One region of the Diaphorobacter oryzae DSM 22780 genome, then DNA from elsewhere that is predicted to be linked to it. Evidence: predicted binding sites of a transcription regulator. Region 1 holds the regulator's gene; each other region holds the start of a gene.
What was found. The regulator FNR, encoded in region 1, switches genes on or off when oxygen is low (the NO sensors DNR and NnrR bind a similar motif). The targets are predictions, from matches to a motif close to TTGATNNNNATCAA.
Positions count from the first base shown of each region.

Region 2: the regulator FNR is predicted to act here: its motif matches at 3,700-3,713, upstream of ubiM (5-demethoxyubiquinol-8 5-hydroxylase UbiM).
Region 3: the regulator FNR is predicted to act here: its motif matches at 4,926-4,939, upstream of BP68_RS13205 (DASS family sodium-coupled anion symporter).

Region 1 covers NZ_JCANUL010000001.1:96,524-104,054, forward strand. Annotated here, with positions in the region: gene BP68_RS00485 (RT0821/Lpp0805 family surface protein) at 1-642, shown strand, start outside; gene BP68_RS00490 (hypothetical protein) at 762-1,247, shown strand; gene BP68_RS00495 (hypothetical protein) at 1,455-1,790, opposite strand; gene fnr (fumarate/nitrate reduction transcriptional regulator Fnr) at 1,920-2,663, opposite strand; gene hemN (oxygen-independent coproporphyrinogen III oxidase) at 2,835-4,217, shown strand; gene BP68_RS00510 (sulfite exporter TauE/SafE family protein) at 4,221-4,943, shown strand; gene BP68_RS00515 (cyclic di-GMP phosphodiesterase) at 5,120-6,376, shown strand; gene BP68_RS00520 (sensor domain-containing protein) at 6,376-7,531, shown strand, end outside.
Region 2 covers NZ_JCANUL010000005.1:203,957-211,487, forward strand. Annotated here, with positions in the region: gene minC (septum site-determining protein MinC) at 1-686, opposite strand, end outside; gene pssA (CDP-diacylglycerol--serine O-phosphatidyltransferase) at 827-1,450, opposite strand; gene BP68_RS10645 (acetoacetate--CoA ligase) at 1,555-3,630, opposite strand; gene ubiM (5-demethoxyubiquinol-8 5-hydroxylase UbiM) at 3,750-5,081, shown strand; gene BP68_RS10655 (LamG-like jellyroll fold domain-containing protein) at 5,090-7,183, opposite strand; gene BP68_RS10660 (B12-binding domain-containing radical SAM protein) at 7,381-7,531, shown strand, end outside.
Region 3 covers NZ_JCANUL010000008.1:13,665-21,195, reverse strand. Annotated here, with positions in the region: gene argG (argininosuccinate synthase) at 1-9, shown strand, start outside; gene queC (7-cyano-7-deazaguanine synthase QueC) at 112-822, opposite strand; gene BP68_RS13225 (7-cyano-7-deazaguanine/7-aminomethyl-7-deazaguanine transporter) at 819-1,493, opposite strand; gene BP68_RS13220 (helix-turn-helix transcriptional regulator) at 1,692-2,903, opposite strand; gene BP68_RS13215 (IPTL-CTERM sorting domain-containing protein) at 3,178-4,287, shown strand; gene sodC (superoxide dismutase [Cu-Zn] SodC) at 4,314-4,838, shown strand; gene BP68_RS13205 (DASS family sodium-coupled anion symporter) at 5,052-6,584, shown strand; gene BP68_RS13200 (SPW repeat protein) at 6,667-7,032, shown strand; gene murB (UDP-N-acetylmuramate dehydrogenase) at 7,147-7,531, opposite strand, start outside.

The sequences.
Region 1 (7,531 bases):
GTCTTTGACGCCCAGCTCAAGGACACGCCCGTGCCGGCGGCCCTTCTGGCCTCCGTCCAAGCCATGGTTGAGCAAGATCGCGCACAAAAAGAGCGTGACACGCCCGCTGCCAGCAGCGCACGCCGTGCACCGCAACGCACGCCCTGGTGGCGTCAACTGGCACAGCGGCTGTCGGACTATGCGTTGCCTGCCGGAGCATTTGCGTCGGTCGCTGCAGGCGTACTCGGCTTCATGTTGGGAACGGGTAGCCAAGCCCCGGTCGGCACGCTTGCGGCTGTCGGGGCCACGGTGCCGCCCTCACTGGCAGCGCTGCTGGGAACATTGCCTGCAGGGCAGTCATCGCCTCAGTCCCCTGCCGTGACTGTGGTGGGCAGCTATCGCGATGCTGCGGGCACTTTGTGCCGGGACTTTTCAGTGAGGCCCGATGACAAGGATCGGGTGGAGGCTGTGGCCTGCCTCATGGGCGATGGTCAATGGCGTTTGCGCTTTGCCGCCTTGGCCGATGATGGCGCCAATGGGTTCACGCCGGCCTCGACAGACTCCGCCGTCGAGAGCTACCTGAAAAGCATCGGTGCGGAGGAGCCCCTGGATCCGGCCCGGGAGCGGGAGGCCTTGGCATCAGCCAGCCAACGCGTTCCCTAGAAAAGAGATCTGCATCCAGGCTGGATGGAATAAATCATGAAGTCGCGCGTCAACGACACAGACCCGGCACTCGCCACCGCGAGCCGGGCCTGCAATCTGTCGCCAGTGATGACCGCTCCATGCCCCATCGATCCTCACCATCCAGCCTCATTTGTCCTAAACGCCGTACCGCGAACATCGCCGTCGCGATCGTTGCCATCCTGGCAATGACCGGCTGTGCGAGCGCTCCTCAAAAAGCGGTTCTATATCCACAAGGCCGTAGCCAGGCAGCCCAGGAACGCGCCAACCATGCGCTGCAGGCGTGTGAACGCCGAGCTCAAAACGACGTGGGTCGCAATGACCGCAATCTCGCCCAAGGCAAGACTGGCCGAACGGGTAAAGCCATCCTGACGGAAGGCGCTGCAGAAGCGGCCGAGGCCGCCACTTCCGGCTTGATCAAGAACTCTGGCGACCTGTTGCGAGGAACGCTTGCCGGCGGCGTCGGAGGTTTGGTCGGCGCAGCAGTCAAAGTGGGCGCCGGCTGGAACAAAGCCGATCGCGTGTACGAGCGCTATGTTGAACAATGCATGAAAGACCGGGGGCACATTGTGCTGGGGTGGCGCTGAGGTTTTTCCTCGCTAGATGCATGCCCCATCGGTTTCTGCACTTGCTACCGCCGGTCTGAGTCGCCTTTGTCCCGGTGCTTTTGTGAATCTCCGGCAAGATGCCGTAGGACTTTGGTGCGTGGCATCAGGCTCATGGGGGCAGAAGTGGACGGCTTGAGGCCTTAAAAAAGCCCACCGGCGGTGGGCTTGGCAGGCTGGAAAATGGCCTCAGCGTCCCTGTGCCTTCATCTGGTCGCAAGCCTGCTTTTGCTGTGGCTTGCTCATGCTGGCCCAGCGTGTCTTAAATTCACCGGAAAATTGGGCGTAGCTGCGGTCGTATTCCGCGGGGGAGGCCTGCATATCCTTGATGGCGGCGGCACGTTGGTTCGCCCGCGCGGTCTCCACGTCCTTTGCACTCATGTGACCGCAAGACTGGGCCAGTCCGTTCATGCTGGCCGCGAGCCGCACCACCCCCGCCAGCAGCGCTTTGTCGGGGTTATCTTCGTCATTTGCGTAGGCCATCCCGGCCGTCAATGCCAGGGCTACAGCCAGAGCTGTCTTCATTCCTCTCAGTCCTTTCCCTCTTGTTGACCCGCTTTAACGGCGAGCGGGCACAAGAGGATGGTAAGCGCGTGTACTTGTCGCAGCGTGCAACAAGTTGCAACGCGGACTGTGAGGATTCTCTGGCGCAGTCTAGTGGCAGGCCTGCTGGCTGTTCACGATGCGCTTGAGGGCGTCGGTGTCCACGATGCGCACATGGCGCTGTTTGACCTCGACGATTCCTTCCTCCACGAACTTGGAGAAGGTGCGGCTCACGGTCTCGAGCTTGAGACCCAGGTAGCTGCCGATTTCCTCGCGTGTCATGCGCAGCACCAGTTCGGACTGAGAAAATCCACGAGCATGCAGTCGCTGCACCAGATTCAGCAGGAAGGCGGCCAGGCGCTCTTCGGCACGCATGCTGCCCAGCAAAAGCATGACGCCATGCTCGCGGACGATTTCGCGGCTCATGATCTTGTGGACATGGTGCTGCAGTGCCGTGACCTCACGCGATAGTTCTTCGATACGGTCGAACGGCATGACGCAGACCTCGGCATCCTCCAGCGCCACGGCATCGCAGGTATGCCGGTCGCTCACGATGCCGTCGAGGCCGATGATCTCGCCGGCCATTTGGAAACCGGTGACCTGATCGCGGCCGTCTTCTGTTGCAACACAGGTCTTGAAAAAACCGGTGCGGATCGCAAACAGGGAGGCAAAGGGCTCGCCGTTGCGAAACAACGTGCCGCCCCGTTTGACCTTGCGGCGCACGGCCACGATCTCATCGATGCGTTTCAATTGCTGGTCATCCAATCCCAAGGGCATGCACAGTTCGCGCAGATTGCAGTTGGAGCAAGCAACTTTGATGGATTGCAGGTTGGTGTGCATGGGGACCCTGTTCATGTCGCGAGCTTACCTCTGAAAGCCATTGAGGCAGGAATATCGCAGGCCGTTGAAAGACTTTGAGCCAAGGTCAAATTGTCGCTATGCGGACCTTGTGAGCGCTTGATCAATGTCAAGGACGCTGGAGTGACTCTACGGCACAGTGCATGGCAAATGCAAGGAACCCCCGCCATGACAGTCATTACAACTGAGCTTTTGCGGCGCTTTGACGTCTCTGGGCCACGCTACACCTCCTACCCGACGGCAGACCGTTTCGTGGAGGCGTTTGGCGAGAGGGAGTACATCCTGGCGCTTCAACAACGCCGTGTGGGCTCGGTGGCGAAGGCGATGCCGCTTTCGCTGTATGTTCACATCCCGTTTTGCGAATCCCTATGTTACTACTGTGCCTGCAACAAGATCATCACCAAGCACCCGGAGAGGGCTGAGGCCTATCTGCGCTATCTGAGCCGCGAGATTGATCTGCACACAGCCCATTGCGGCGTGGGACAGCATGTCAGCCAGCTGCACTTTGGCGGGGGGACGCCCACCTTCCTGTCGGACGATGGCCTGCGTGAGCTGATGGGCATGCTAAAGCGCAGTTTCGTGCTGGTTCCGGGAGGAGAGTATTCGATCGAGGTGGATCCTCGGACCGTGGATGAACAGCGGTTGGCCTTGCTGGCTGAACTGGGCTTCAACCGATTGAGCTTTGGTGTGCAGGATTTCGATCCCGAGGTGCAGAAGGCGGTCCACCGCGTGCAGCCTGCGGAGCAGGTTTTCGCCCTCGTGGAGAGTGCGCGCAAGCTGGGTTTTGAGTCGGTGAATGTGGACCTGATCTACGGATTGCCGCGCCAGACGCCGGAGTCTTTTGACCGTACGCTGGAGCAGGTGACCCAACTGCGGCCGGACCGTATTGCACTCTATGCCTATGCGCATCTGCCGGAGCGCTTCAAGTCGCAGCGGCGCATCGTATCGGCAGAGTTGCCCATGGCATCGGCCAAGGTGTCGATGCTGGCGCGCTCCATCGATGTGTTCATGAAGGCCGGGTACGTGTACGTGGGCATGGACCACTTCGCGCTGCCGGAGGATGCACTGGCCGTGGCCAAGCGCCAGGGCCGGCTGCACCGCAATTTCCAGGGGTACAGCACCCAGCCCGATTGCGATTTGATCGGGTTGGGCGTCTCGGCCATTGGTCGTGTGGGCGCCACATACAGCCAAAACGTCAAGACGCTCGACGAATACTACGATGCCATCAACCACGGGCATCTGCCGGTGGCGCGGGGGCTGGCGTTGACGCGGGACGACCTGGTGCGCCGCGCGGTCATCATGGCCTTGATGTGCCAGGGGGAGGTGTTGTTCGAGCCCTTGGAGCAATCCTGGCTGATTGATTTTCGCCGCTATTTCGAGACGGAGCTGCAGCAACTCGAGGAGATGGCAGGGCAGGGGCTTGTGAAAATCAACCCCGAGGGCATAGAGGTGACGCCCATGGGGTGGTATTTCGTGCGTGGCGTGGCGATGGTGTTCGACAAGTATTTGCAGGCCGACCGCAATCGAGCGCGTTTCTCGCGCATCATCTGACGCATGTTCCTGGCTCTGGTTTCGACGGCTTTCCTCATGGGTTTGATGGGGGGTGGGCACTGCCTTGCCATGTGTGCTGCCCCCTGTGGTGCGTTGACGGGACTGGGAGCGGCACCGGCCAGCAGCGAGAGAGTCGTGCAATGGATGCCGCGCGGCTCGGTTCTGCGGCGCAACCTGGGCTTCCATCTGGGGCGCTTGGCGGGATATGGCGCTGCGGGCGCATTGGCTGCTTTTGCCATGGAACGGCTGGCGTGGCTGAGCCAGAACAGTTCTGCCTTGCGCCCGGCGTGGAGCATGCTGCATGTGCTGGTGCTGGCGTGGGGGCTGTTGATGATGTTGCAGGCGCGGCAGCCTGCGTGGATAGAGAACGCCGGACGGGCTGTTTGGGGCAAGGTGAGGTCGCTGGTGTCGCAGCCCGGCGGACTGTTTATGACGGGGTTCGCCTGGGCTTTGCTGCCTTGTGGCTTGCTCTATACCGCGTTGCTCACGGCTGCCTTGAGCGGCAGTGTGCTGCGTGGGGCGCTATGCATGGTGCTTTTCGGCATTGGCAGCGGGATCTGGTTGGTGGCCGGGCCCTGGATGTGGGGGCAGTTTCGGGCCCGGGTGGGATCGGTGGGGGGGGCATGGGGCCCGAGGCTGGCCGGGTTGGTGCTCTTCTTGATGGGGGGCTGGGCCTTGTGGATGGATGTGGTACATGGACAACCCGCCCCATGGTGTCTGCCATGACGTGCACCCTGGTGACGTGAGGCGTGCGCATTTGTTGAATCTGTAACTTTCAGGCAACGCCAGTAACTGGTGATAATGGTTCAAAATGGTATGACTTTGGGGTGGAGCCCGCTTAGCCCAAACCAGCTGAAGTGAACCAATCCGTCTTGCTCGATATCGATGCGCTCCGTGTGGGCATGTTCATCCAACTGGATGTAAGTTGGATCAACCATCCCTTTCCGATGAGTAGCTTTCGGGTGTCATCGCACGAGCAGATCCGCACCTTGCGTGATCTTGGGGTCAAGTCCGTGCGCTATGTCCCCGCCAAAAGCACCTTCCCTTCCGAGCCAGAGCCGAGTGTCGACCGGCGAAATGGGGATGCCCAGCCGGACAATGGACTGGGGGGCTCATCTCCAGAGCACAAAGTGGATGCGGTGAGCCGGGAGCACAGGGCCGGAGCCGAACATTTGAGGCAGCAGAGCGCCTCGCCACAGAGCTGCAGCCAGCGCTACCAAGAGGCCACTACCGTCTACGCGGCAGTTTCTGCCAGGGCGCAGACTGCGCCGCAGCAGGCACGCGAACAGGCGGACGCCTTGGTTCAGGCATGTGTTGCGGAGTTGCTGGCGCAAGGGCAGTGTGCGGTGCGGTTGCTGGCAGACAGTTTAGGCCAGCGGTCGGCGGCCCATGCGGTGAATGTGATGGTGTTGGCTCTGCTACTCGGGCGCTCGCTGGGCATGAGTGCGGAGGGTTTGCACGGTCTCGGCTTGGCGGCGCTGCTTCATGATGTGGGCAAGGCAGCCCTGCCGGCGCATATCGGAGAGCCTGGGGCCATGCTCACGGCTTCGGACCGGCAGCGCTATGAAGACCACGTCGGGCTGTCGGTGGAGTTCGGGCAGCGCATGGGCTTGGCAAGCGATGTGCTTATTGCGATTGCGCAGCATCACGAGATGGCCGACGGTAGTGGGTTTCCACTGCGCCTCGTGGCCGAGGATTTGAGCCGAAGCGGTCAGATCCTGGCGCTCGCCAACCGCTATGACCGGCTGTGCAACCCGCTGCACGGTGCTCAGGCACTGACGCCCCACGAGGCGTTGTCGCAGATTTTTGCATTGCAGCGCGAGTGTTTTGACGCAACGGTGCTCGGGGCCTTCGTCCGCATGATGGGCGTGTACCCACCGGGCTCGATAGTGCAACTTGTGGATGGGCGTTTCGCCTTGGTGATGCTGGTGGACGCTTTGCATCCGCTGCGCCCCAGTGTCTTGCCGTATGAGCCAAGCGTGCCGCGCAGCGATGCACTATTGCTCGACTTGGCACAACGTGCCGAGCTGGGCATCCTTCGCAGTCTCAAGCCGGCGCAGTTGCCCCGCGATGCCCTGGACTATCTGCTGCCGCAGCCACGTATCTGCTATTTCTTCGAGCGAGCCGTGAGCCCGCGGCATTGCGAGGACCGCCCATGATGCTCGGCAAGCTGCCCGAGGAGGCATGGCATGCCATATGCAATGGTTTGGACTTGGCGGTTTGGTTGGTGGATGCACAGACGCTGCGGATAGTCCACGCCAATGCGGCGGCGGCGCGGCTGGTGGGGCGGTACGTGGCGGACATGGAGGGCTTGCCGGTGCAGGATCTCGCATCGGCGCCCGAAGACCAGATTTTCTGGAGCCAATCCGCGGCGGAGGTAGCCGCGGGCATCCATTCGCATACCCATGTGCGGCATAGGGGGAGCGGCGCGCTGGTGCCGGTGGACCGGCGTGTAATCTCTGTCAATGTGCCCGAGAGTGCTTCCGAAAACCAAGGCTGGCTGTTGCTGACGATGCTGGACCGTTCCGAGCATGAGGCATCCCGGCGCGAGCTGGAGGCCTTGCTGTCGGAACTGCGTGCAACGCTTGATTCCGCCGCTGATGGCGTACTGACCTGCAATCTGCATGGGGAGGTCCGCGCTTTCAACCAGCGCCTGGCCCAGATATGGCAACTGCCGCGCGAGTTGCTGCTGCGACGCGACGATGCTGCGATCAGGTCCCACATGGAGGCCCAGGTGCTGGATGGCGAGGCCTATCGTGCGCGCCTGGCCTCTATTGCGCAGGAGCCCATGCTGGAGACTACCGACATCCTGCGCCTGCGTAGCGGTGCCACGGTGGAGCAGAGATCCGTGCCTCAGCTCATTCAGGGGCGTCCTGCTGGGCGTGTGTATTCGTTTCGTGACATCTCCCGGCAGGCGGAGGTGCAAGCGGGTTTGCGCCTTGCGGCGCGGGTATTCGAGTCCAGCCTGGACGCCATCTTCATCGCCGACGAGCACCATGCCGTGGTGCGCATCAATCCAGGGTGCGAGCAGCTTTTAGGGGCATCTGCGGCCGCCGTGGTGGGCAGGCCGGCGACGACGCTGTTTGACTCTGGGCGTGGCGACGATGCATTCCTGGCACAGGTGCGGCAAGGTTGGGTGCAAGAGGGCTTCTGGGAAGGTGAGCTGTCGCTGCGCCGAAACGACGGGGGCCATTGTTCCGTTCAGCTTTCATGGGTGGCGCTCAGGGACGATGGCGGAGCCATCGTGCAGAGCATTGGGTTCATGCGCGATCTGACGTCGCAGCATGCCGCGCAGAAGCGAATCGAAGAGCTGG
Region 2 (7,531 bases), on a different contig from region 1:
TCGGGCAGTTCGGTCTCGGTGGTGCGGTAGATGCCTGCCACGGAGACCAGCTGCGGCTCCATGCAGGTGCTGAAGATCCGGGCGCTGGTGTCGCCGCGCGCGCCGGCGATGGCGCGGCCGCGCAGCGGCGCATAGACGTGGATGTTGCCGTCGGCGATCACCTCGGCGCCGAAGCTGACCACCGCCATGACCACCAGGTCCGAGCCGCGGGCGTAGACCTGCTGGCCCGAGCGCAGCGGCTTGTCCACCACCACCGTGCCGGGCGCGGGCGCCTGCACGGGCACCTCCACCTCGCGCACGACCTCGCGGACCACCTCGCGCGCGGCGCTCTCGCGGGGCGGCACGCGCGCCGGCGGCGCCTCGGGGGCGGCGATCAGGCCGGCCGCATGGGCCGCCGCCATCTGCGCGCTGCTGCCGCCGCGCACGGCCACGGGCTGGGTGCGGTGGGAGCGCAGGGTCCGCAGCAGCGCGGCGAAGTCGATGGGCTGCTCCTCGTCCTGCACGGCGGACAGGTCGAGCAGCACCGGGTCGTTGTCGAAGAAATCGGGGTCGTCGGCCCTGCGAGCGGCCAGCTCGGCGGCGACGGTGGACACGTCGGTAGTCTTGAGCACCATGGCCACCACGGGCAGCTGGGCGCTCTTGAGGTCTAGATGGGTGCGGGCCTGGCCCGCCGTATCAACGGCCATGAAGCGATGAGGGTGGGGGAAAGGCGCCGCGCCGGTTGCTGCCGGTCTTCCGGCCCCTTGAAGGCGCAAAGTGTACCCCGCGCCGCCTGCGCCGACTGCTTCAGGACGTGTCTTCGGGGCCCGCGCGCCGGGGCCCGGCGCTAGAACTTCGGGATGCGGATGCGGCTGATCATTAGCGAGCCCGACAGCGCGAACAGCAGCACCAGCGGGTGCAGCGTGAAGCCGCCGATCACCACCGCGCCCAGCCACAGCTGCTCGCGCACCGCGCCCGTGGCGGCGGCCAGCGCCAGCAGGCCCACCAGCACGATGGAGGTGGGGATGGGCGTGCCCTCGAAGTACTTGACCTTGCCCGACGGGCCCTCGGCCAGCGCCTCGGCCGTGATGTTGAAGCGCGCCAGGCGCGAGACGCCGCAGGCCACGAAGAAGGCCAGCACCACGCGGTCGTACAGCCCCTGCATGCCGCAGGCGTAGGCGATGATGGCGGGCGCCACGCCGAAGGAGATCACGTCGGCCAGCGAATCCAGCTCGCGCCCCATGGCCGAGCTTTTCTGCCGCCAGCGCGCGATGCGCCCGTCCAGCACGTCGAACACCAGCGCCGCCAGCACCAGCGCGCAGGCGAAATAGAGGTGGAGCACATCCGTCGTTTCCAGGTAGGTCATCGACGAGAACAGCGCCCCCACGCCGCACACCGCATTGCCGAGCGTGAACCAGTCCGCGAGGTGGAACTCGCGGATCATCGAAAAGCGTTTGTGGGGAGAAGCCATGGGCCATTATCGAACGCCTGTCCCGGCCCGGCGGAGCCGGCACCGGGAAAACACCAGTAAAAACAGGCTTTTACGCATACCCATCAAGCGCTATTAGCTATTGTTTACATAGCATTCTTCGCAGCATGGCGCTCCGCGAAGTCCACGTACCAGCCCAGGCAGCCGGGGTTGGCCATGGCGTCGCGGTTCACCACCTTCTCCAGCGGCTGGCCCAGCAGCAGTTTCTTGATGGGCAGCTCCTGCTTCTTGCCGCTGAGCGTGCGCGGCACCTCGGCCACCTGCACGATCTCGTCGGGCACGAAGCGCGGGCTCAAGGCGCTGCGGATGGCGCCGGCGATGCGCGCGCGCAGCGCGTCATCGAGCGTGCCCCCGGAGCGCAGCACCACGAACAGCGGCATGTAGCTGCCCTTGCCCAGGTATTCCAGGTCCACCACCAGGCTGTCGAGCACCTCGGGCAGGGCCTCCACGGCGCTGTAGATCTCGCTGGTGCCCATGCGCAGGCCGTGGCGGTTGATGGTGGCGTCGCTGCGGCCGTAGATCACGCAGCCGGGCTGGGCGGGCGAGCCGATCTGGATCCAGTCGCCATGGCGCCAGGCGGCGCCGGCCTCGGGCCCCAGGTCGCCGCCACCGGGGCGGCGGCCATGGCCCGGCGGGTACATGTCGAAATAGCTGGCGCGGTAGCGCGCCCCGTCCGCATCGCCCCACAGGAACAGGGGCATGGACGGGATGGGCTGGGTGCAGACCAGCTCGCCCACGGCGTCCAGCACGGGGCGGCCCTGCTCGTCCCAGGCCTCGACGGCCGCGCCCAGCATGCGGCACTGCATGCGCCCCGGGGTCTGCGGCAGCTCGCGGTGGCCACCCAAAAAAGCGCCCGCGAAGTCCGTGCCGCCCGAGATGTTCGCCCACCAGACATGCGGCACGCCCGCGGCGGCCATGAAGTCCGAACCCCACTGCTGCACCTCGGCGGGCAGCGGCGAGCCCGTGGAGCCCAGCGCGCGGATGGCCGTCAGGTCGCCGCACTGCGCGGGCGTGAGGCCGGCCTTCATGCAGTTGCCGTAGAACGCCGCCCCCGCGCCGAAGAAGGTGACGCCCGTCTCGGCCGCCAGGCGCCACAGCACCGTCCAGTCGGGCCGCTCCTTGCTGCCGCCGGGGTTGCCGTCGAACAGGACGCAGGTGGTGCCCCCCAGCAGGCCGCCGATCTGCGCGTTCCACATGACCCAGCCCGTGGAGCTGTACCAGTGGAAGCGCTCGCCGAAGGAGTTGGGCACGTAGCTGCAGCCGATGTCGTTGTGCAGCACGGCCAGCTGCAGCATCACCAGCAGCATGCCGCCATGGCCGTGCACGATGGGCTTGGGCGCCCCCGTGGTGCCGCTGGAGTAGACGATCCACAGCGGGTGGTCGAACGGCAGCCACAGCGGCTCGAAGGCCTCTGTTTTTGCATCATTTCGGGCCGTAGCGCTTGTGTAGCAAGCGCAGTCAGCTATTGTTTCAGAAGCATCCAGATTGCCCACCAGCACCACATGCCGCAGCGTGGGCAGTTGCGCGCGCAGCTCGGCCAGCACCGCGCCGCGGTCGTGGTCGCGCCCGCCGTAGGTCACGCCGTCCACGGCGAACAGCACCTTGGGCGCGATCTGGCGGAAGCGGTCCAGCACCGCATGCGTGCCCATGTCGGGCGCGCACACGCTCCACACCGCGCCGATGCTGGCGCAGGCCAGGAAGGCGACGATGGTCTCGGGAATGTTGGGCAGGTAGGCCGCCACGCGGTCGCCCGGCTGCACGCCCTGGGCCTGCAGGTGCAGCGCCAGCGACGCCACCTGGCGCCGCAGCTCGGGCCAGGACAGCGTGCGCCGCTGCCCACGCTCGTTGTCGCTGATGATGGCCGGCTGCCCGGCCGCGTGCGCCGCAGCCACATGGCGCAGCACCTGGCGCGCGTAGTTCACCTGGGCGCCGGGAAACCATTGGGCGCCCGGCATCACGTTGCGGGCCAGCACGGCGCTGTGCGGCGTGGGGGACTGCAGCGCGAAATAGTCCCAGACGCTCTGCCAGAAGGCATCCAGCTCGGTCACCGACCAGCGCCACAGCGCGTCGTAGTCGTCAAAGCGCAGGCCGCGCTGGGCGTGCAGCCAGTCCTGGTACAGGCGGATCTGCGGAACATGGGGGGCGGTGCGGGTGGTCTCCATGCGGCCAGCGTAGCGCGCGCGGCGGCCGGCGTCACCCGGGGCCGGCCCCCTGGCGCGCGGCGGCGTGCCTTGACCCAGGGCAAGCCCCTGCGCCGCCACCCGGCGGACAATGCCGCCCCATGGCGACGACCGACCCTGCAGCACCCACCAGCCCTCACCCTTTCCCCGCGCCCCGGCCATCCGGCCACGGCGCGCAGCAGCCCGCGGACGTCCTCATCGTCGGCGCCGGCCCGGCCGGGCTGTCGCTGGCGGCCTCGCTGGCGCAGGCCGGCATGCAGGTGACGGTGCTGGAGCAGCAGCCGGCCGCCGTGCTGGCCGCCCCCGCGCCCGACGGCCGCGAGATCGCCCTCACCCACCCCAGCGTCGCCACGCTGCAGCGCATCGGCAGCTGGCAGCAGTTGCAGGCGCATGAGGTGGGCCTGCTGCGCCAGGCCCATGTGCACGACGGCCCCGTGGGCCAGCGCAGCCCCATGCAGCTGCACGCGGAAGGCAGCGGCGTGGAGCATCTGGGCTGGATCGTGCCCAACCACGCACTGCGCCGCACGGCCTACGCGGTGGCGGCGCGCACGCCGGGCGTGCACATCGTCACCGAGGCGCGCGTCACCCGCGTGGCCGTCACGCCCACCCATGCCGAGCTGGAGTACACCGACGGCCGCGCCCCCGACGCCACGACGCAGCGCCTGCAGGCGCCGCTGCTGGTGGCGGCCGACAGCCGCTTTTCCGCCACGCGGCGCCAGCTGGGCATCGGCGCGGCCATGCACGACTTCGGCCGCACCGTCATCGTCTGCCGCCTGCGCCACGAGCTGCCGCACCACGAGACGGCGCACGAGTGCTTCGGCTACGACCAGACGCTGGCCATCCTGCCGCTGCCAGGCGACCTCGTCGACGGCGCGCCCATGTGCTCGGCCGTCGTCACGGCCGGCGCGGCGCAGGCGCAGGCGCTCATGGCGCTGTCACCCGAGGACTTCGCCGCGCGCGTGCAGGCCCAGTTCCAGAACCGGCTGGGCGCCATGCGCCTGGTGGGCGAGCGCCACGCCTACCCGCTGGTGGCCGTGTATGCGCACCGCTTCGCCGCGGCGCGCTGCGCGCTGCTGGGCGACGCGGCCGTGGGCATGCACCCAGTGACGGCGCACGGCTTCAACCTGGGGCTGGCGGGCGTGGACAGCCTCACGCGCGCGCTCACCGAGGCGCGCGGGCGCGGTGCGGACATCGGCGCCGCCAGCGTGCTGGAGCGCTACGCCCGCGGCCATCACCGCCATGCCTGGCCGCTCTACCAGGGCACGAATGCGGTCGTGCGCCTGTACACCGACGACCGCCCGCTGCCGCGCCTGCTACGCCAGGCCGTGCTGGCCGGCGCCAGTCGGTTGCCGCCGCTCAAGGGCGCCATCGTGGGCCAGCTCACGGGGCGCGGCCCGCTGGCCCGGGCAATCCCGGGCCCCTTGCAGGCGTAGCGGCGGCCTCAGGCGCGGCGCGCGGTCAGCCACTGCTGCGACGCCAGCGGGCGGCCCACGACCCGGACCTCGCCGATATGGCCAAAGAAGCCGTCCGTGCGCTCGCCGTCCCATGAGCCGGCCCCCACCACCCAGGGCATGGCCGCGCTCACCGGCGCCAGTCCGCCGGCATCGCCGGAGTTGCGCAGCACCGGCGCACCTTCGATGTACATGATGCTTTCCTTGGCCTGGGGGTCCGCCACCACGGCGATGTGGATCCAGCTGTCGGCCATGATCTCGCCCGACCAGCTCGCCTGCGGCGCGCGCTTTTCGCCCAGGGCGGGCACGATCTCCCACTGGATCTCGCGCAGGCTCGAGACGGCGAACAGCATCGGCGGCGATTCGCCGTCACCGCCGGCGAAGCCGGGCACGGCGTCGCGCCGGCCGTCGCGGGTCATGATGTTCATCCAGGAGTGGAGGCTGGAGCTCCAGTTCTTGTCGATCTTCACGAAGGCCTCCACGGTGTAGCCGCTGGAGGAGAAGTCCATGCCGTTCATCGGCGCCCCGGCCTCCGTGAGGAAGTAGCTCAGGCGGCCGACCTTCTTGTCGGTGTTGAGCATGCGCACCGAGCCCGGGGCGGCGGACAGGCGGTGCCGGTCGTCGGACCAGACCATGTCCTCCAGCTGCGCGGCGCGCACGCCGGTCTCGGCATTGAGCGGGGCCCGGCGCAGCGGGTTGGCGCCGGCGCGGTCCTCGATCAGATGCCCCGCCGCCACCGCCTGGCCGGCGGGCCCGCCCGCAAAGCGCCAGTGGGCCACCGTGCCTTCCACGCGCGGATAGTCCTCGGCGTCGGCCGGGGGGCGCGGGCGCACCACTTCGGGCTCCACATAGCCCGCCAGGATCATGGCGCTGGCCTCTTCGACGATGGAGGCGCGCTGGGTTTCACCCGCCTTGAAGCCGGGGTTGAAGCCCGCGAAGCGCTGGGCGAAGTCGATGTCGATGGTGAACTGCTCGTTGGCCGTCTTCAGCACCGCCTGGTCGAACTGCGTCAGCGTCTCGCGGGGCTTTTGCACCACCCAGGGCGAGAAGGACAGCACATGGATCTTGTTGTGCGTCAGGTCGAACTCGTACAGGCGCATCAGGCCGTTGCCGCCCTGGTAGGCCATCTGGTAGTCCACCACCATCAGCTCCACCTTGCGGCCGAAGTCGTTGACCTTGGTGAGGCGGGCCGCGCCATGGTGGTGGCCGTTGAGGGTCATGAAGATCTGGTCGGTGTCGCGGATCAGCCGCTCCCAGAGCATCTGGCCGTAGGCCGTTTCCAGCGGGCTGACGCCGTCGCGGTCGATGTTGAGCAACTGGTGGTTGACCAGAATCACCGGCAGGCGCGGGTTCTCGCGGATCACGCGCCGGGCCCAGGCGATGCCCGCGTCCGAGATGCGCCAGGACAGCGACAGCACCATGAACTTCTGGCCCTCGGCCTCGAAGATGTGGTACTCATGGAAGCCGCTGTCGTCGCGGCCGCCGAAGGTGGACATGCGCCGCGCGCGGCTGGCGCCGAACCACTGCAGGTAGGGCTCCTTGTCCAGCTCGCGCTGGGCCTCGGTGCCGCTGGCCTGGCTGCTGGGGTCCACATAGTCCAGGCTGCGCAGCACGTCGTGGTTGCCGGCCAGCATGGCGTAGGGCAGCTTGGCCGTTTCCAGCACGCGCATGGCCTGGTCGGCCACCTTCCACTGGTCGGGCTTGCCGGCCTGGTCGACCACGTCGCCCAGATGCGCCACGAAGGGAATGTTCAGCGCCTTGGCATGGGCGGCGATCCAGAAGGTCTGCGCCATGAAGGGTTCGCTGCCGAACTTGCGGCTGTACTGGCTGTTCTCCGCGACCGTGGCGTAGCGTGCATAGAACTGGGTGTCGGGCAGCACGGCCAGCGCGAAGCGCGAGCCCTGGCCGACCGGCGGCTGCACGGGCGCCTCGTCGTCACTGCCGCCGCCGCAGGCGGTCAGCAGGCCGCTGGCCGGCAGCAGTGCCGCCAGCCCCCCGCGCAGCAGGGAGCGGCGCGGCAGCACCGAGGCGCCGCGCGGCGCGGGAGCAGTCGAAGGGCGGGGAACTTCATCAAATTCAGACATCTCGGATCTATCCGTTGGAACGCAAAACCTGCGTTTATAGGAACCGCAAATGACGTGGTGACGACAATTTGGCGACAAAAAACGGAGAACATGCCGACGATCCGCCCCCATGGCGTGCCGCGCGCCGGCATAAGCCCCGCCACGGGCACGCTCCGCGGAGGGCCGGGATAATCCGGCCCTCCGCCCGTCCCTTGCCCATGTCCGCAGCCCTGTCCCGCGTGCTGTCCGTCATCCCGCCGATGACGCAGCTCAACACGCCCTACCCCTCCACCGCCTACCTCACGGGCTTTCTGCGCTCGCGCGGCGTGGCCGCGTTCCAGGAGGACCTGGCGATCGCGCTGGTGCTGC
Region 3 (7,531 bases), on a different contig from region 1:
AAAAAATAAGAGCCAAACAAGCCTCTGGCGCTTATGCAGCAAGCGCCAGCAGCTACCAAAACAGAAGCAACTGCCCCGCTGGAAAGCCGGGCGGTTTTTTTGTGCCTGTGTCTAGGGGCGCTGCGCCAGCCACCGCGCCCAGCCCTGGGCCCGCAGCTCGCAGGCGGGGCATGTGCCGCAGCCGTAGCCCCAGTCGTGCAGCCGGTCGCGCTGGCCCAGGTAGCAGCTGTGGGAGTCGCGCCGGATCAGCTCGACCAGGGCGTCGCCGCCTAGCGCATGGGTCAGCGCCCAGGTGTCGGCCTTGTCCCGCCACATCAGCGGGGTCTCCAGCGTCAGCGGCCGGTCCACCCCCAGGCTCAGCGCCACCTGCAGGGCCTTCAGGGTGTTGTCGCGGCAATCGGGGTAGCCGGAATAGTCGGTCTGCGACATGCCGCCCACCAGCACCTCCAGCCCGCGCCGGTAGGCCAGCGCCGCCGCCAGCGTGAAGAACAGCAGGTTGCGCCCCGGCACGAAGGTGTTGGGCAGGCCGTCGGCCTGCATGGCGATGGCCACGTCGTCGGTCATGGCGCTGCCGCCCAGCTGGGCCAGCACGTCCACGGTCAGCAGATGGTCCTGCCCCAGCCGCCCCGGCCATTGCATGGCCTGCATGCCCTCGCGCAGTTGGGCGCGGCAGTCCAGCTCGGCGCGGTGGCGCTGCCCGTAGTCGAAGCCCAGGGTCTCCACATGGCCGTAGCGCGCCAGCGCCCAGGCCAGGCAGGTGGCGGAGTCCTGCCCGCCCGACAGCAGCACCAGCGCGCGCCGCTGGAACGCGGCGCCGCTCATGGCGCGGCCGCCATCGCCGGCGCGGCGCCCTGGCGCATGGTGCGCACGATGGCCGCCAGCGCCACGCCATAGGCGGGCACGAAGAACAGCAGGCTCACGGCCAGCTTGATCACGTAGTCCACCACGGCGATCTCGCCCCAGTGCGCGGCCATGAAGGCGTCAGGACTGCGCCAGAACGCCAGCGAGAAGAATGCCGCCGTGTCCAGCGCCTGGCCGAAGACCGAGGCCGCCGCGGGCGCCAGCCACCACGCACGGCTCTTTTGCCGGATGCGGTCGAACACCTGGATGTCCAGCAACTGGCCCAGCACATAGGCCGCGAAGCTGGCGAAGGCGATGCGGAACACGAAGGTGTTGAAGTCGCCCAGGGCATCCCAGCCGTTGAAGCGGCCCTCATGGAACAGCACGCCCACCACGTAGGACACCGCCAGCGCCGGCAGCATGGCGCGGGCGATGACGCGGCGCGCCTCGGCCTTGCCGATCAGCCGCACCGTCAGGTCGGTGGCCAGGAAGATGAAGGGAAAGCTGAACGCCCCCCAGGTGCTGTGAAAGCCCAGCAGCGTGATGGGCAGCTGCACCAGGTAGTTGCTGGCGATGACGATGGCGATGTGGAACGCCACCAGGAGGGAAAGGTAGAACGGCACGCGCGATGGCGGTGCCTGCAGCGAGGTCATGGCTGTCCTTTTTGGTGAATGGGGGTGAGGGAACCCATGCTGGCGATATTGCCGGGCGGCGATTGTAGGCGTTGGCCGGCGCGCCCGCGCACGGCGCACGCCAAAGCCCTGCAACGCCGGCACTGGCGCAATCCATAAGCAAATCACGCAAAAGACGCCGCCACACAATCGCCACCAGCTATCAAAACAGAAGCAATCCTAGTCTGCCGCCCCCTGCACATGGGCCGGCGTCAGCAGCATCAGCCGCGCCACCAGCGCAATCAGGTCCTGCTGGCGCTGGGTGTTCGTCTTGGCGAACAGCGCGCTTAGCTGCGTGCGCACGGTGGAAATGCGCGAGCCGCGCGCGTCCGCGAAGTCCTGTGGCGTGTGGCCGCGCATCAGCGCGCGCAGCAGCGCGGCCTCGGTGGGGCTCAGGCGGTAGGCCTGGCGCGCCAGTTCCACGGCGGCGGCGCAGTCGAGGTGGCGCTCCATGATCACCCAGGCCACGCCGGGTGCGCGGTAGCCCAGCCCCAGGGCCGCCAGATCGCTCACCGACAGCGTCACCAGCACCAGCGCCCCCGGCAGTTCGGCGCAGCCGCTGCGCCCCAGCAGCGACTGGCGAAACAGCGCGCGCAGCTGCGCATCGGCCTCGCCCAGCAGCACCGGGCCGCGCTGCAGGCTGCGCAGGGCCCGGCTTTCCGGCCGGGCGCTGAGTGTACGCGCGCGGGCGTTGGCATGCAGCAGCCGGCCGGTGGTGTCGAAGAACAGCAGGCCCATGGGCATCTGCTCCATCAGCGCCTCCAGGCCCTGGGTGCGCGTGCGCAGGGCCATCATTTCGCGGTGCAGGTAGGCGGCCTGCTGCACGCCGGCGAATTCGCCGCAAAAGCGCGCCACGTCGTCCGCGCCAAAGCCCTCGCCGCCGCCGCGCCGGCACAGCACCATGTTCAGGTGCCCCACCGGATGCGGCGCGTGGCGGCTGCCGCCCAGCAGGCGCGCGGTGATGTCGCGGGGGCGCAAGAATTCGCTGTAGAACGCCGTGCGCCGAAAGCCCTGCGCATGCTGCTGCGTGGCGTCGATGACGGCCCAGGCCGCTGCGCCCGGCGGCGCGCTTTGCGCATGCCGCGCCACGGCGGCCTCCCACAGCGGGTCTTCCAGCCGCAGCTCGCCCATGTAGCTTTGCACCGTCTCGAATCCCAGGCCCGTGGCCAGCAGCGCGGGCATGCCCTCGCTCGACGGCGACTGCAGCCAGTAGTCCGCATGGGGGTTCGCTGCGAACTCCCGGCCCCAGGGGGCCAGTTGCTCCAGCCCGCCTGACAGAAAGGCGGCCCCCTGCAGCTCGGCGTGGAAGCTGGCCGCATAGCCCGCCAGCGCATGGTTCCAGCGTGCGTGATCGGCCACGGCGCCCAGTAGTTCATTCAAGGCAGGGTGCATGGGGACTCCTTTCGCGGGCAAGGGCATCGACAGGCATGGCCGCGCGGATTCTAGGGCGGCCCCGCTCTGGGCCGGGGCCCGCCCCGGCCCTCTTCCTGCTGCTGCCGCAGCCGCGTTGCGGCCCCGCGTCAAAGCATCGTTCAGGTGAAGGATGGCCGCCCGGTCCGCGGCGAAGGATGTGCCGGGCTGGGTGCGTCAAAGCGGCATGAAAGTGCCGCGCATCCTTCAGGTGCAGGATGCGCACGGACCCGCCGGATTCCTACATTCGCGGCGCATGAACTACCTCATACCACCCCCCTCCTCTGTCGTGGCCCGCCTTGCCATCACCGCAACTCTGGCCCTGGCAGGCCTGGCAAGCCAGCCCGCAGCGGCCCAGCCGGTCACGGTCACCCTGCTCCACAACCTCGACCAGGCCCAGGCGTGCGGCGCGACGGGTTTCCCCGATGCCGCCGCGCGCTTTCGCACCGGCAGCCTCCCCTTGAACATCGAAGCCATCCAGTTCACCTGGCACGCCGTGGGCGCCACCCCGGGCCGCAACCGCCTCGGCATCTTCGTGCACGACGCTGCGGCCAACCGCCCCGGCAGCACCCAGGTCGGCGGCTGGAAGGAAACCAATGCGGACACCCAGGTGGGCACCATGACCTACAACAGTGCCAGCGACATCGTGCTGCAGCCCGACACCGACTACTGGGTGCTGGCCGACATCACGGACGGCTCCCAGCCCACCTGCACGACCAGCCCCAATTTTTCGGCCCACGGCCCCGCCGGCAGCAGCCCCACGCTGAACCGCGTCGCCGCCATCGGCGATGCGGACACCATGGCCTGGCCCGTACTTCACACCGCACTGACCGTGGTGTACGCCCTGGACGGCACCGAAGGCACGCCGCCACCGCCCACCGCGCCCGACATGGCCATCGGCGCCATCAACCTGCCCGCCACGGGCACCGTGGGCACCACCTATGCGGGCAGCTTCGACTGCACCAACGTCGGCCAGCGCAGCACCCTGCCGGGCTCCCTATGCACCGCCACCGGCCTCCCGCCCGGCCTTGCCGTGGAGGCCTGCACCCTCAGTCCGGGCCATGCGCCCTGGAGCTCGCAGGACGTCATACCCGCCGGAGAGGGAATCACCTGCCGCATTGCCGGCACGCCCACGGCGGCGGGTGTCTATTCCGTCCTCCTGCGCACCGACTCGGAGGTCGATGCCAATGCGAACAACAACGAAGCACGGCACACCATCAACATCGCCGCCGCAGGCCCTGGCCCCGGTCCCGGTCCCACGCCCGGAAGCGTCCAGTCCGTGCCCACGCTGTCCGAATGGGCAATACTGCTGCTCGGCGGCCTGGTCCTGGCTGCAAGCGTGGGCTGGAGCCGCCGCCCGCGCTGATTCCACCCTTCAAGGAGCGAAACACCATGCATCGTTTTCTGACCCGCCTGGCCCTGTGCGCCGCCTGCGCCACAGCCGTCGCCCATGCCCAGACCACCGTGACGCTGGATCTGGTGGACGCCTCGGGCGCCACCCGCGCCGTGGGCTCCGTGGCCCTGGCCGATTCCGGCTACGGACTGGTACTCACCCCCGCCCTGCAGGGCCTGCCCCCGGGCGTGCACGGCTTTCACGTCCATGAGAAGGGCAACTGCGCGGCGCAGGAGGTCGGCGGCAAGCTGGTTCCCGCCGGCGCCGCGGGCCGCCATTACGACCCGCAGGGCACGGGGCGGCACGGCACGCCGTGGGGCGACGGGCATCTGGGCGACCTGCCCGCGCTGTTCGTGGATGCCGAGGGCCGCGCCAGCACGCCCGTGCTGGCCCCGCGCCTGAAGCTGGCCGACGTGGCTGGTCGCGCGCTGATGGTGCACGCCGGCGGCGATAACCACGCCGACCATCCCGCGCCACTGGGCGGCGGCGGCGCCCGCATCGCCTGCGGCGTGATCGCGCGGTAGGCCGCAGGCGCGCACGCGGCACATGGCGCCGCCGCCGCGCCATGTACTCGGCGCGCCATGCGCCTGCGGGCCCAGCCCCTCAAAGTCTTGACGCACATCATGGTTGCACCGCAACTCGGCGCCCTGTCACACGGTGCACCGGGACGGCGGCGCACAATGGCCGCAGGCTTTCCAGGCCCCGCCAGGGGCTCCACAGCACATCAGCGAACTGCCATGACCTCTGCTCCCGCCGCCTCGCCCCAGCCCGCCACCCCACCCGTCGCCGGGCCCACGCGCACGCAGCGCGCGGGCCTGTGGGCGGCCATGGCCGTTCTGCTGGCGGTCGTGTTCATGCCGGCGGTGCCGGGCCTGCCACAGGCGGGGCAGATGATGCTGGGCATCCTGGCGTTCGCCGTGATCCTGTGGATGACCGAGGCGCTGGACTACGCGGTGAGCGCCGTCGTCATCGGCGCGCTGATGATCGTGCTGCTGGCCGTCAGCCCCGTTCCTGGCCAGGAGGCCGCCGGCGCCATGATGGGCACCCGGGCGGCCCTGCCCTATGCGCTGGGCGGCTTCAGCAACAGCGCCGTGGTGCTGGTGGCGGCTGCCTGCTTCATTGCCGCGGCCATGACGGCCACGCAGCTGGACAAACGCATCGCGCTGCAGGTGCTGTCGTACGTGCCGGCGCGGGCCAACCATGTGGCCATGGGGGCCATCCTGGTGGGGTTTCTGCTGTCGTTCATCGTGCCCAGCGCCACGGCGCGCGTGGCCTGCCTGATGCCCATCATGCTGGGCTTTCTGTCGGCCTTCGGGGCGGACCGGCGCAGCAAGTTCGCGGCACTGGTGGTGATCACGGCCGCCCAGACCGCCAGCGTGTGGAACGTGGGCATCAAGACCGCCGCCGCGCAGAACATGGTGGCCGTCGGCTTCATCGAAAAGCAGTTCGGCCAGACCATCACCTGGGGCGAGTGGTTCGTGGCGGGCGCGCCGTTCTCCGCCGTGCTGACCTTTGCGCTGTACTTCATCATGACGCGCATGCTCAGGCCCGAGATGGACCACATCGCCGGCGGGCGCGAGGCCATCCGCCGCCAGCTGGCCGAACTCGGCCCCATGACCGGCAAGCAGTGGAAGCTGCTGGGCATCACCCTGGTGCTGCTGGGCTTCTGGGCCACCGAGGGCGTGCTGCACGATGTGGACACCACCACCTCGACCATCGTGGCCATTGCCCTCATGCTCATGCCGCGCATCGGCGTGATGAACTGGAAGGAGTCGCAAAAGGGCTTTCCCTGGGGCACGGTGCTGCTGTTCGCGGTGGGCATCGCCATGGGCTCGGCCCTGCTCAAGACCGAGGCCGCGCCCTGGCTGGCCCGCCTGATCGTGGACAACCTGGGCCTGGCCAACGCCACGGCCTTCGCCATCTTCATGCTGCTGTCGCTGTTCCTGATCGTGATCCACCTGGGCTTTGCCAGCGCCACGGGCCTGGCCTCGACCATGATCCCCATCATCATCAGCGTGCTGCAGGCCGTGCAGACGCCGGGCATCAACCCCATCGGCCTGACCATGCTGCTGCAGTTCGTGGTGAGCTTCGGCTTCATCCTGCCCGTGAATTCGCCCCAGGGCATGCTGGCCTACGGCACCGACACCTTCGACATCAAGGACTACGTGCGCACGGGCCTGGTGCTCACCGTGGCGGCCACCGTGCTGCTGGTGGTCTTCGCGCTGACCTACTGGCCGTGGATGGGCTACATGACCACCGCCGCGGGCTGAGTCCCGGGCATGGAACCATGCCGCGTCCTGCCGATCCAACCAGTTGCCACAGCGCACGTTTGCTGCGGCAGGAGGTACAGCCATGAAGCAATTGAAGCATTGGCAGGACCCGCTCAACGCACTGTTGGGCGCCTGGATGGCCCTGTCTCCCTGGGTTCTGGGCTACCAGGACCAGATGACCCCCACGGCCAACGGCGTGGTGATCGGCGCGGCGCTGATCGCCGCCGCCCTGGGAGCCATCTTCGTGCCGCGAGCCTGGGAGGAATGGACGGAGGCGGTACTGGGCCTGTGGATGGTCATCTCGCCCTGGGCCCTGGGTTTCAGCATGCACATGGACGCGATGCGCAGTGCCGTGGTTTCGGGCATCGTGGTCATGGGCCTGGCCCTGTGGGTGCTGGCCTCCGACAAAGACTACAGCGCCTGGTGGCGCGACCGCGCGGCACATTGACGCCGCGCAGCACGAAAAAACCGCCTTCGGGCGGTTTTTTCATTGTTTTGAGCCTTCAGCGCTTATCCAGCAAGCGCAAGCAGCTATTAAATATATAGCAAACAACCCGCCGCGTCACACGACGACCGGCTCGGGCTCCAGCCGGATGCCGAAGCGCTCGTACACGCTGGTCTGTATGGCCTTAGCCAGGGTCATGACCTCGCCGCCGGTCACGCTGTCCTGGCATGTGCCGCGGTTGACCAGCACCAGGGCCTGCCTTTCGTACACCCCCGCCTTGCCCACGCTCTTGCCCTTCCAGCCGCAGGCGTCGATGAGCCAGCCCGCCGCGAGCTTGATGGAGCCGTCGGGCATGGGGTAGTGCACTATTTTTGGATCGCGCGCGATGATGTCCTGGCACTGCTCAGGCGTCACCGTGGGGTTCTTGAAGAAGCTGCCGGCATTGCCGATCACGGCCGGGTCCGGCAGCTTGGCGCGGCGGATCTCGCACACCCAGTCGAAG